Regions from separate parts of the Kitasatospora sp. NPDC001309 genome, predicted to be linked through region 4. Evidence: riboswitches for the same ligand, from Rfam matches in the RefSeq annotation. Region 4 holds a riboswitch; each other region holds the start of a gene.
The links. Region 4 has a riboswitch for cobalamin ahead of ACFY2K_RS02610 (FecCD family ABC transporter permease). Riboswitches for the same ligand answer to the same signal wherever they lie in the genome.
Positions count from the first base shown of each region.

Region 1 (3,028 bases), on a different contig from region 4:
AGGCCCATGTTGGCGATGTCCCGGTCGCGCAGGTTGATCTCGGCGGGGGAGCCGGCGCCCTCGCACACCACCACGTCGTAGCGGGCGCGCAGATCGGCCAGGCACTCCAGCGCGCGCTCCAGCAGGACGGGCTTGCGCTCCCGGTAGTCCAGCGCGCCCACCTCGGCCACCGGCCTGCCCAGCAGCACCACCTGGCTGCGGCCGTCCGCGCCCGGCTTGAGCAGCACCGGATTCATCGCCGCCTCCGGCTCCACCCGGGCGGCCTGCGCCTGCATCGCCTGGGCGCGGCCGATCTCGGCCCCGTCGGCGGTGACGAAGGAGTTCAGCGACATGTTCTGCGCCTTGAACGGCGCCACCCGCACGCCCTGGCGGGCCAGCCACCGGCAGATCCCGGCCGTCACCACGCTCTTGCCCGCGTCCGAGGTCGTCCCCGCGACCAGCAGTGCGTTGGTCATGCCCCACCCCTCTTCCTCATCAGCATGCGCAGCAGGACGTGCCCCGCGACCGTCGTACCCAGCGCCAGCGCGCCCACCCGCCGGGACAGCGTGCAGGCCCGCTCGATGTCGTCCACCGTCACCGGCCGCAACTCGGCACCCAGGACGGGCCGGTGCTCCACCCGCTCCCCGTACCGCAACGTCCCGCCCAGCCGGACCCCGACCGCCCCCGCGAAGGCCGACTCGGCCTGGCCCGCGTTCGGGCTCGGGTGCGCGGAGCCGTCCCGGCGCCAGACCCGCCAGGCGGTCCGGGGCTCGGGCGCGGCGGCCACCGTCAGCAGGGCCGTCAGCCGGGCGCCCGGCCAGCCCGCCACGTCGTCCAGCCGGGCCGAGGCCCAGCCGAAGCGGGCGTAGCGGGGCGAGCGGTGGCCCACCATGGCGTCCAGGGTGTTCACCGCGCGGAACGCCAGCAGCCCCGGCGTGCCCGCCAGGGCACCCCAGGCCAGTGCGTTCACCACGGCATCCGCCGTGTTCTCGGCCACCGACTCGACCACCGCCCGGGCGATCTGCTGCCCGTCCAGGGCACTCGGATCCCGCCCGCACAGGTGCGGCAGCCGCTCCCGGGCCGCCGTCAGGTCGCCTGCGGCCAGCGAGCGTCCGACGGTGCGGGCCTCCCGGGTCAGCGAGGTGCCGCCGAGCACCGTCCAGGTCGCCGCCGCCGCCAACGCGGCCCGGCCCAGCGGACGGCGCCCGACCGTACGGTCCAGGGCGAGCGCGCCGGCCGCGACCGCACCCACGCACACCGCGGTGTACCCGGCACCGGCCGCCCGGTCGTCGCGCCACAGCCGCCGCTCCAGCCGCCCCGCGGCCGTGCCGAACAGGGCGACGGGGTGGCCGCGGCGCGGGTCGGCGTACCGGGCGTCGGCGGCGTAGCCCACGACGGCGCCCACCGCGAAGGCCGCGGCCCGGGTCAGCGGGCGCACAACATCGAGAAGCCGGGGATCCAACCGGGCGGGGCAGCCTGCATCGCGTGGGTGTCCTCACTCAGGGTCCGCGCCCTGGATCGACGTACCGGGGGCGAGAGTCTCCTGGCTTCCGGGTCCGACGCACCCCCGGGCCTTCCAACGGCCCCTGACGGTCCGCCGTGGCACTTTCCGAGCGTGCTCCCCGGTGACAGTGGCGGGACCGCGCCGGACTCGCACCGGCTTCCTCTCCATGCCTCCGTTTGGCCCCAGGATCCCATCACGCGCCCGAACCGGGAGTCAACCGAGGTCACGGAGGGGTTGGTCACACGACGCACCCGCCCCCGCCCTGTGCGATCGCCCAGTACCACCAAGAGCCCGGCGCCCCCGCTTCGTGCGTTCGGCGGCTGGGGCCGCGCCGCAGGCCACGCCTACGGTTCGGCCATGCGCCGCAGAAAGCCCCCCGTCGCCGCCCCCGCCCCGGTGCCGTTCTCGCCGGAGGCCGCCCGGGCCCACCGAACCGGCCTCGGGCTGACTCCCGAGCAGGTCGCCGAGGGCATGGCCGCACACGGCGTCCGACTGCTGCCCGGCCACGTCCTCGCCTGGGAGGACGGCGTGCTGCGCCCCGGCGAGACCGAGTTCATCGCCCTGGCCCGCGCCCTCTGGTGCCCGGCCGCCGCCCTGATGCCCGGCCACCCCGTCAGCCTGCGCGACCACCGCCTCGCCCGGGAACTCCCCCCGGAAACCGTCGCCGAACGGGTCGGCATCCCCCTGCCCACCTACCGCCAGGCCGAACTGACCGGCGACTGGGACGGCGACCCGGACCAGACCCACGCCCTCGCCCAGGTCCTCGGCCTGCGCCTCACCGAACTCGTCGAGGCCACCGGCCGCCGCGAGGCCCTCGACGCCCTGCTCCGCCAGTGCGTGGCCGGCCGCTGGCAACCCCACCTCCGCCCGATCGCCCGCCTCGTCCCCGTCCCCGAACCCGACCTCGCCGCCGTCCTCCCCGTCCTCCACCAGGAACACCACATCCCCTCCCACTGGGGCACCACCACCCACCCCACCACCCCACCCCTCACCCCCCGCTTCTGGCACCTCCTCAGCACCCACCACCCCACCATCCCCGTCTGACCGGCACCAACCCACTGCGGGCGTACAGGCACGGGCGCGCGGGCAACGCCCCGCGCGCCCACCACCCCCTCCCCCCACCACCCGCCCAAGGCGAGAGGGACGCGCTGCGGGAGGGGGCGGTGGAGGGGGTGGGTGCGGAGAGGGGCGTTGCGGGTGATTTTCAGACCGCCCATGGCGCCCAGCACCCCACCCCACAGGGTCGGCGGTCGGAAAATCACCCAGCCCCCGGAGCGCCCACCCCCGGAACCGCCCCCGGCGTCACCCACCCTCCCGAGAGCCCACCACCCCACCCCAGCCCCGCGCAGCGGCCCCCCCAGACGGCCCCGCCCAGTGGCCGCCCCGCCACCCCCCTTGTGGACTGGTCCTCGAACACCGTCCGGGTCAGTGAACAGAGCGGGGATCGATATGCGTTGGGGAACCGCAGCCGTCGTGGCGGCCGCCGCCGCCGGGGCCGCCGTCCTGGTCGTCGGCCGTCGGGCCTCCGAGCGGTTGGTCCGTCCG
Region 1 is NZ_JBIAXC010000016.1:75,100-78,127, reverse strand. Features, by position in the region: gene ACFY2K_RS18270 (cobyric acid synthase) at 1-455, opposite strand, end outside; gene ACFY2K_RS18265 (cobalamin biosynthesis protein) at 452-1,417, opposite strand; cobalamin riboswitch at 1,516-1,647, opposite strand; gene ACFY2K_RS18260 (transcriptional regulator) at 1,841-2,527, shown strand; gene ACFY2K_RS18255 (alpha/beta hydrolase family protein) at 2,933-3,028, shown strand, end outside.
Region 1: it holds a riboswitch for cobalamin, as region 4 does, so the genes downstream of both, ACFY2K_RS18265 (cobalamin biosynthesis protein) here and ACFY2K_RS02610 (FecCD family ABC transporter permease) in region 4, are expected to answer to the same signal.

Region 2 (3,028 bases), on a different contig from region 4:
AGCCCGCCGGCCCCGCCGGCGGGCTGTTCCGCGTCCACGGACGCCAGTGCACGCGGGCGTTCGCATCCCAACACACCGGGAATTGAACCACCGAAGGCCGTCCGCACGTTGGAATAGCGGAACTCCCGGTGAATCCCGGGAGAATGGCCGAAGTTCCCGACCGTAATCCGGTCCGGGACTTCGACGTGTACCGACCTACGGTCGCACCGCCCCCACCGTCGCCGCCGGTCCCGCTCCCGCCCCCACCCCGCCCCTGGCGGCGCGACAAGGCCTTGGTATGAGCACGGCAAAGGGTTCCCCGCCCCGCGTCCACCATCTGGACGGACGGACGGCCGAGTTGATGTGGTGTCCGGGCTCAACCCGCGGGCCGGCCGGTCCGCAGGCCTGTACGGACGAACCTCCCACACCCTCACACCCGGGAGCAGACACATGCGCACCCCCCTCAAGGCCGCCGCCCACACCCTCACGGCGCTGGCCCTGGCCGCCTTCGGCACCACCGCCCTGGCCGCCGGCGCCGAGGCCCAACCCGCCCCGGCCGCCGCCCACTTCGGGGCCAAGCCGCTCCACCCCGGCACCACCGCCAAGAGCCCGACCGCGACCTCCGGCAACACCCTGTCGGTCCGCTCCGCCGCGACCCAGGGCGTGGTCTCCCCCACTCCCAAGGTGTACCTGGTGTTCTGGGGCTCGCAGTGGTCCTCCGACCCAGCCGGGGTCGCCCCCGACATGCAGAACATGTTCAAGGGCCTCTACGGCAGCCAGGACACCTGGGGCACCATCCTCAGCCAGTACTGCGAGGGCGTCGCCAGGGGCACCACCACCTGCGGCACCAAGGGCACCCACGTCCAGCACCCGGCGTCCTCCCCGCTGGCCGGCGTCTGGTTCGACAACGCCGCCGCCACCCCGGCCAACGCCACCGCCGCCCAGATCGCCGCCGAGGCGGGCAAGGCCGCCGCCCACTTCGGCAACACCACCCAGGCGCCCAACCTCAACGCCCAGTACGTGGTGGTCTCCCCCACCGGCACCCACCCGGACGGCTTCCCCAACTCCGGCTTCTGCGCCTGGCACGACAAGACCAGCAGCTCCTACGGCACCCTGGCCTACACCAACCTGCCGTACATCCCGGACAACGGGGCGGGCGCCTGCACCACCTTCACCGACGGGCGGCTGCTCTCCGGCATCGAGTCCACCGAGACCCACGAGTACGCGGAGACGGTCACCGACTTCTGGCCCAGCATCGGCTGGAACGGCGGCGGCGGTGAGATCGGCGACGAGTGCGAGAACCTCGACGCCTACGTCACCCTGAGCACCGGCACCTTCGACCTCCAGGGCCTGTGGTCCAACAGCACCAACAAGTGCGTGACGCACGGCTGACGACCGCCCGCTCCGAGGAACCCGGCCCGCCGCGCCCCCCGCGCGGCGGGCCGTCGCTGTCGGGCCGTCACCCTGAGCCGGACTCCGCCGCCCTGACCACGCCTGATACCGTGCGATCGCCGTGGTGTTCGGGAAACCGGTCTGAGTCCGGTGCGGCCCTCGCCACTGTTGCCGCGGAGTTCCGCGGCCCTCGCTGACCGGCTCGCCCAGCGGTCAGGGCCACTGGGCGGGCTCGAAGGAGCCGCCCGGGAAGGTCGGCCGCGGCACGTCGATGCGGAAGCCAGGAGACCGGCCACGGCACGACATGTTCCACGAGGGTTTTGGAGAACACGTGCCCAGCGGTCAGCCGCGTCCGTTCCGATCCATTTGCTCCGTACATCCCATACGTCCCACAGGTCCGATACGTGTCGGCCGGGCGGTCGCCGCCGTCCTGTTCCTCGGCACGCTCGGCGCCTGCACGGGCGCCCCCGTGCCCGCCGCGCCCGGCGGGACGTCCGCAGGTGCCGCGCCGGTCAGCGTGGAGAACTGCGGGACCACCGTGACGGTCGGCACGCCGCCCGAACGGCTGGTGACGCTCAACGAGGGGGCCACCGAGGTGGCTCTGGCCCTCGGCCTGGAGTCCCGCATGGCCGGTACCGCCTACCTCGACGATGCCGTCCCGGAGAAGTGGAAGGCGGCCTACGACTCCGTCCCGGTGCTCTCCGCGAAGTACCCGACGAAGGAGAAGCTCCTCACCGCCCGCCCCGACTTCCTGTACGCCTCCTACGCCAGCGCGTTCACCGACAAGGTCGCGGGCACCCGGGAGGACCTGCGCGGCCAGGGCGTAGCGTCGTACCTGTCCCCGTTCGGCTGCTCGGACAAGAGCCAGGTGCCGCCGACGACGTGGCAGGCCGCGTGGGGCGAACTGCACGACGTCGCCCAGGTCTTCGGCGTACCGGAGCGGGCCGCCGCGATCCAGCACCAGCAGGAGCAGCAGCTCGCCGGGTTCACGACGACGGCCGCGGGCAAGGACCTGAAGGTCCTGTGGTACGACTCGGACACCAAGTCGCCCTTCGTCGGCGCCGGCCACGGCGGCCCCCAGCTGGTGCTCGACGCCGTGGGCGCCCGCAACGTCTTCGCGGACCTGCCCGGCGGCTGGCAGAACGTGAGCTGGGAGAAGGTCGTCGCGGCCGACCCGGACGCCATCGTGCTCGCGGACGCCGGCTGGGACACCGCCCAGTCCAAGATCGACTACCTGGAGCACGACCCGGTGCTGAGCAAGCTCGGCGCCGTGCGGCGCAAGGCCTTCGTGGTGGTGCCGTTCTCGGAGTCGACTCCCGGCGTGCGGCTCGCCGACGGGGCCGCCCGGGTCTCGGCGGGGCTGAGCGCGCTGCGCCCGGCTTCATGACCACGGCACCCCACCCCGTCGCGCGGCCCGCCGGTCCGGGCCGCGCGACGGCGGCCCTGGCCGTCGGTGCGGCCCTGCTGCTGGCCACCGTGCTCCTCGGCCTGGCCGTCGGCTCACACCACGAGCCGCTCCCGACCGTGATCGAGGTCGTGGCGCGCCGACTCGGACTCGCCGACCCGCAGGTCACCCTGCTGGACGACCGGATCGTCTGGCAGCTGCGGCTGCCCCGGGTCCTGGGAGCGGCCGCCACCGGCGCCGGACTCGCGGTCT
Region 2 is NZ_JBIAXC010000047.1:2,558-5,585, reverse strand. Features, by position in the region: gene ACFY2K_RS34465 (hypothetical protein) at 430-1,371, shown strand; cobalamin riboswitch at 1,477-1,683, shown strand; gene ACFY2K_RS34460 (ABC transporter substrate-binding protein) at 1,841-2,758, shown strand; gene ACFY2K_RS34455 (FecCD family ABC transporter permease) at 2,755-3,028, shown strand, end outside.
Region 2: it holds a riboswitch for cobalamin, as region 4 does, so the genes downstream of both, ACFY2K_RS34460 (ABC transporter substrate-binding protein) here and ACFY2K_RS02610 (FecCD family ABC transporter permease) in region 4, are expected to answer to the same signal.

Region 3 (3,028 bases), on a different contig from region 4:
CTGCACGGCCCGTTGGTCGCCGAGGTCGACACCGGCGGCCTCGTGCCAGTCCTCGGGCGCGCGGAGCGCGATGTAGGCGCGGATGTGGCCGTTGCTGTTGCGCTGGGCGACCAAGGACCGTCCGGCGCCCTTCGCCAGCATCGATCCGTTGCCGACCAGCCGGGCGAGGTCGGGATGGCGGGTGTCGCAGTCGTCGAATCCGGCCTCGACGAAGGTGACGCCGGTGTAGGCGGGTACGGCGGGTGACAGGGCCGGGCGCACCCGGGACCAGGCGCCGTCGGCACCGACCACCAGGTCGAAGTCCTCGGCGGTGCCGTCGCCGTAGTGCAGCCGGCAGGTGCCGTCCGCCAGCGGGGTGACGCCGGTGACGGCACGGTCCCACCGCACCGTGCCCTCGGTGAGCGAGTCCAGGAGCAGACCGCGCAGCTGGCCTCGGTCGATCTCCGGTCGGCCGCCGTCGGCGGAGGGCCCCTGCTGTGCCAGGAGGGTGGCGGTGGCGAAGTCGAGCACGCGCCACTCGTCTCCTTCGGGGCGGGCGAGGGCGTGGAACCGGTCGAGGAGCCCCGCCGCACCGAGCGCGGCCTGCCCGGTGCCGGGATGCATGTCGAGGGAGCCGCCCTGCGGGCGGGAAGCGGCGGATGCCTCGCGTTCGAGGACGGTGACGGAGCGGCCGTGCTGCTGGAGGACTCGGGCGCAGGTGAGGCCGCCGAGGCCGGCGCCGACGATGGCGATGCGGGGATCACGGGCAGAGTGCATGGAAGTGCCCCTCGGGAGGTGGGTCGGTCGCCGGGTGGCCCGGCGCATCACCAAGAAACCACACTCGCTCAATAAGTGCAATGACTACACTTTTGCAGCGAATGCACTTCGCGGTACGGTGGGCGGGTGACCGAACCGACCGGGCGCCGCGAGCGCAAGAAGGCCCAGACCCGCCAGTCCCTGGCCGACGCCGCACTCGAACTCTTCCTCGAACGCGGCTACGACCAGGTCGGCGTCAAGGACGTCGCCGACCACGCCGACGTCTCGGTGACCACCCTGTTCAAACACTTCTCCGGCAAGGAAGCCCTGGTCTTCGACCAGGACGACGAACTGGAGGCAGAACTCGTCGCTGCCGTGCGCGACCGCGCCCCCGGCACGTCGATCCCCCGGGCCCTCCGCGAGCACATGCTGCGGAAGCAGACCCAGCTCGCCGTCCACGCCACCGACCCGCGGTTCGCCGACTTCACGCGCCTGGTGCAGGAGACCCCCGCACTGTGCGACTACGCCCAGCGCATGTGGACGCGCCACGAAGCGGCCCTGGCCAGGGCCGTCGCCGAGGCGGTGGGCGCGCCCGAGGACGACGTCAGCTGCGCCGCCCTGGCCCGCTTCGCCCTGGAGGCCCGCAGCCTCGTCCTGCGGCACGCCGACCCGCGCCGAGCCGCCGACGAGGCCTTCGCGCTGCTCGAACACGGCTGGGCGGCCGCCCACCCGGGCACCTGACCGGTCCGCCGGCCGCCGGCCGCTCCGCTGCGCGTGGTGGCGCTGCGCGCCGCGTGGGCCACTCCTCACGCCTGCCGGGCGCCGTGGTGTCGCGCTCGAACCCTTGACCGGATCTTTTCCGTATCGCCATGATGGGCCGTCAAGTTGTGACTCCGCCCTCGGGGGAAGTCCGGTTCGAGTCCGGCGCTGACCCGCAACGGTAGGCCTCCGACTCCGCGTCGGTGGCGAGCCCGAGTACCCGTCGGCGGAGGTGTGTCGTCCACTCCTCCCGTCGTGGTCTGCGGGCCGGAGCTCAGAGGGCTGCCCGGTGCGTCGCCGAGGCCCTCCGGGCCCCTGTGTGCGGGCCCGGAAAGGTCTCCATGCCCGCGCTCCGCCGCACCCTCGGTCTGCTCGCGATACCCGCCCTCGCCCTTGCCGCCGCGCTCCCGGCGGCCACCGCCGCGAGTGCCGCGCCCGCCGCCCCGACCTCGTCCGGGACGTTCCGCCCCGACGCCGCCGCGGGCGGCTGGCTGGCCCGCCAGCTCGTCGGCGGCGACCACTTCGAGTCCGTCTTCAACGGGACCGCCTACCCCGACCAGGGCCTGACCATCGACGCCGTGCTGGCCTTCGCGGCCTCGCGCAGCTCCGACGACGCCGCCGCGAAGGCCACCGCCTGGCTGGCGAAGCCCGAGGTCATCAGCGGCTACCTCGGCGATGGCACCACCGAGGCCTATGCGGGCGCGACCGCCAAGCTGCTGCTCGCCGTCGAGGTCCGCGGCGGGGACCCGACGGCCTTCGGCGGCGTCGACCTGCCGGCCCGGCTGCGCTCGCTGCAGACCGCCGGAGGCCGCTTCTCCGACCGCTCCCAGTGGGGCGACTACAGCAACGCCTTCGGCCAGTCCCTCGCCCTGATCGCCCTGCACCGCACGCCCGGTGACGCCCCGGCGGCGGCCGTCGACTTCCTGGCGAACAGCCAGTGCGCGGACGGCGGCTTCCCGGTCTCCTTCGGCCAGGCCGCCTGCACCAGCGACCCCGACGCCACCGCGCTCGCCGTCCAGGCCCTCGCCGCCACCGGTCGCGCCGCCAAGGCGAACACGGGACTCGGCTGGCTCACCGCCCACCAGAACGGCGACGGCGGGTTCGCGGCCGCCGGGGCGACCGCCTCCAACGCCAACACCACCGGCCTGGCCACCCAGGCGCTGTTCTCCGGCGGGCGCCTGGCCGCCGGGTTCAAGGGCTGGAGCCGGCTGGTCAAGTTCCAGCAGGACTGCTCCGCCGACCAGGCGGTCCGCGGCGCCGTCGCCTACGACGCGAGCGGTTTCAACGCGGGCAACGGCGCCCGGGCCACGGCACAGGCCGTCCTCGGCCTCGCGGGCACCCCGCTGGCCACGCTGTCCGCCGCCGGTGCACGCCCCGGCGCCCCTACCCTCGCCTGCCCGGCCACGGACACGGCCAGGGACACGGCCACGCCCACGGCCGTGCGCTGAACGAGCCTGACTCCAGGAGGATTTCACCGATGACCGACACCTTCACCGCGGTCCGCCCGGCCCGCCGTGCCCGCCCGGCCCGCCGT
Region 3 is NZ_JBIAXC010000014.1:93,800-96,827, reverse strand. Features, by position in the region: gene ACFY2K_RS16910 (FAD-dependent oxidoreductase) at 1-756, opposite strand, end outside; gene ACFY2K_RS16905 (TetR/AcrR family transcriptional regulator) at 883-1,476, shown strand; cobalamin riboswitch at 1,589-1,737, shown strand; gene ACFY2K_RS16900 (peptidase) at 1,836-2,942, shown strand; gene ACFY2K_RS16895 (flagellar hook-length control protein FliK) at 2,972-3,028, shown strand, end outside.
Region 3: it holds a riboswitch for cobalamin, as region 4 does, so the genes downstream of both, ACFY2K_RS16900 (peptidase) here and ACFY2K_RS02610 (FecCD family ABC transporter permease) in region 4, are expected to answer to the same signal.

Region 4 (3,028 bases):
GCACCGTCGGCCCGGCCTCGCGGGCGAGTGCCAGCACCTCCAACTGGTGGGCGATGTCGAGGTGGTTGGTGGGCTCGTCCAGCACCAGCAGGCGCGGTTCCTGGACGAGCGCGCGGGCGATCAGCACCCGCTGCTTCTCGCCGCCGGACAGGCTCGGGAAGGCGCGTTCGGCGAGGTGGTCGGCCCGGACCCGGCGCAGCGCGGCGGCGCAGCGCTCCCGGTCCCCGGCGGTCGGGCCGGCGGCGAGGCCGCGCCGGTGCGGCAGCCGGCCCATGGCGACCACCTCGGCCACCGTGAACTCGAACTCGGCGGGGTGCTCCTGGGTCAGCGCGGCCACCCGGCGGGCGGTGTCGCGGGCGGTGAGCGCGTGCAGGTCGTCGCCGCCCAGCCTGACGGTCCCGCCGGCCGGGCGCAGCACCCGGTAGACGCAGCGCAGCAGGGTCGACTTGCCGCTGCCGTTCGGGCCGATCAGTCCGATCACCTGCCCGGCGGCGGCCGTCAGGCTCACCTCGTGGACCAGCCGGGCGCCGGCCAGTTCCACCGAGACGCCGTCGACCCGCAGGTCCTCCGCGCCGGTCGAAGGGGTCGGGGCCGTCATCGCCGGCCTCCGAAGGCCTGGCCGCGGCGGCGCATCATCAGCAGGAAGGCGGGCACCCCGAGCACCGCGGTGAACACCCCGACGGGCAGTTCGGCGGGTGCCAGCAGGGTGCGGGAGGCGATGTCCACCCAGACCAGCAGCAGCGCCCCGGCGAGCGGCGCGATCGCCAGCACCCGGCGGTGCCCGGCGCCGACCAGCATCCGGGCCAGGTGCGGCATCAGCAGTCCGACGAAGCCGATCGCCCCGCTGACGGCGACCACGGTGCCGGTGACGGCGGCGGTGACCACGAACAGTTCCCGGCGCAGCCGGTCCGGGTCGACGCCGAGCGAGGCGGAGGTCTCGTCGCCCATCGCGAGCGCGTCCAACCGTCCGGCGGCGCAGGCCAGATAGGCCAGTCCGGCCAGGACGGTGGCGGCCGCGATCGGCACCGAGCCCCAGGTGGCGCCGCCGAGGCTGCCGAGCAGCCACATCATGGCGTCCCGGGCGGCCTCGGCGTGGTCGGCGGAGAAGACCATCAGGGTGGTCAGGGCGGAGAAGCCGTAGGAGAGCGCGGTGCCGGTGAGCACCAGCCGCAGCGGGGTGAGCCCGTACGCGGTGCGGGCGGCGAGGTAGACCAGCACCATGGCGAGCAGCGCGGAGCCGAACGCGGAGACCGAGATCGCCCACACCCCGAGCGAGGCGAAGGCGCCGAGCAGCAGGACGGCGTTGGCGCCGACGGCGGCGCCGGAGGAGATGCCCAGGACGAACGGGTCGGCGAGGGCGTTGCGCACCAGGGCCTGGACGGCGACCCCGGTGGCGGCGAGCCCGCCGCCGACCACGGCGGCCAGCAGGGTGCGCGGCAGCCGCAGCTCCCAGACGATCGCGTACGCCGCCGCGTCGCTCGCGTCCAGCCGTCCGCCGGTCAGCCCGGCGCCCAACAGTCGCAGGACGTCCGGGAGTTCGATTCCGGAGGCGCCGAGCGCGACGCCGCAGACCAGGGAGAGCAGCAGGGCGGCGGCGAGGCCGAGGGCGAGCGGGAGGGTCGGTATTCGGCGAACGGGGTCACTCACGGGCGGGCGTGCCTTGCCTCGGGCCGCGGGTGTGCCGGGGCGGGCGCCGGCCGGGGTCGGGCCCGGGCGCCTTCCCCTCGCAGTCCACGGCGAGTTGTCGGGAGTTCAGCGGCCGGGGGCGATCGGGCTGGCCCGGCCCCGGGACCGCGGGCCGTGCTCACCGTTGCGGGTCAGCGCCGGATTCTCACCGGACTTCCCCCTCGGACGCCCTGGCAGCATAACAGCCACTCAGGGTAGGCAACCCTTACCGGGGTCCGTTCCCGGGGCGGGGGCACGGGAACGCACGACCGCCCCCGTCCGACGGTGCGGACGGGGGCGGCCGGGTGGCGACGCGTCAGGCTCAGGCCTGCTTGGTCTCCCAGAAGATCTTGTCGACCTCGGCGATCAGGTCCAGCAGGGCCTGGCCGGTGGCCGGGTCGGTGGACGCCTTGGCGGCCGAGGCGGCCTTCAGGGTGTCGTTGATCAGCTGGTGCAGCTGCGGGTACTTCTCGAAGTGCGGGGCCTTGAAGTAGTCGCTCCACAGCACCGAGATGTGGTGCTTGACGGCCTCGGCGCGCTGCTCCTTGATGATGATGGCGCGGGCGCGGAAGTGCGGGTCCTCGTTGGCCTGGTACTTCTCCTGGGTGGCCTTGACCGACTCGGCCTCCAGCTTGGCCTGGGCGGGGTCGTAGACACCGCACGGCAGGTCGCAGTGGGCGTGAGCAGTGGCACGCGGTGCAAACAGACGAGAGAACATGGGAGTCCTTCCTTAGATCGTCTTCCCGCGCCCGAGATTACCCTTCCGGCCTCCGGGTTTCGCGGCCGGGCGGTGGGCCTAGGGCGAAAGACGGACCCGGAACCGGGGTAATCCGGACATCGAACGGATGACGGTCCGTACGGCAGACTGGGGCGGTCGGTCCGGGAGGAGGAGCCATGGCGCGGAGCGCGGAGCCGCAGGGCGGCGGGCAGGGCGGCGCGGTGCCGTTCGGGCTGGTCGACGTGACGGGCCCGTCGATGGTCCCGACCCTGCGCGAGGGCGACCGGCTGCTGGTCCGCTACGGGGCGCCGATCCGGCCCGGCGCGGTGGTGCTGTTCCGGCACCCGTTCCAGCAGGACCTGCTGGTGGTGAAGCGGGCCGCCGAGCGCCGCCCGAAGGGCTGGTGGCTGCTGTCCGACAACCGTCCGGTGGACAGCGACAGCCGCAGCTACGGCCCGGTCCCGGACGAGCTGGTGCTCGGCCGGGTGCTGCTGCGGCTGCGGCCGAGCCCCGCCTGGCTGGCGCCGGGCCGCGGGCTGGAGCGGCTGCTGCTCGGCCCCCGGCTGGCCCGGGTGCCGGGCCTGGCCCGGCGGTTCGGGGTCTTCGTCGACGAGCTCTGAGCCCCGGCCGGCTACTGCCCGGTGC
Region 4 is NZ_JBIAXC010000002.1:75,168-78,195, forward strand. Features, by position in the region: gene ACFY2K_RS02605 (ABC transporter ATP-binding protein) at 1-598, opposite strand, end outside; gene ACFY2K_RS02610 (FecCD family ABC transporter permease) at 595-1,647, opposite strand; cobalamin riboswitch at 1,743-1,888, opposite strand; gene sodN (superoxide dismutase, Ni) at 1,988-2,383, opposite strand; gene sodX (nickel-type superoxide dismutase maturation protease) at 2,560-3,003, shown strand; gene ACFY2K_RS02625 (CGNR zinc finger domain-containing protein) at 3,015-3,028, opposite strand, start outside.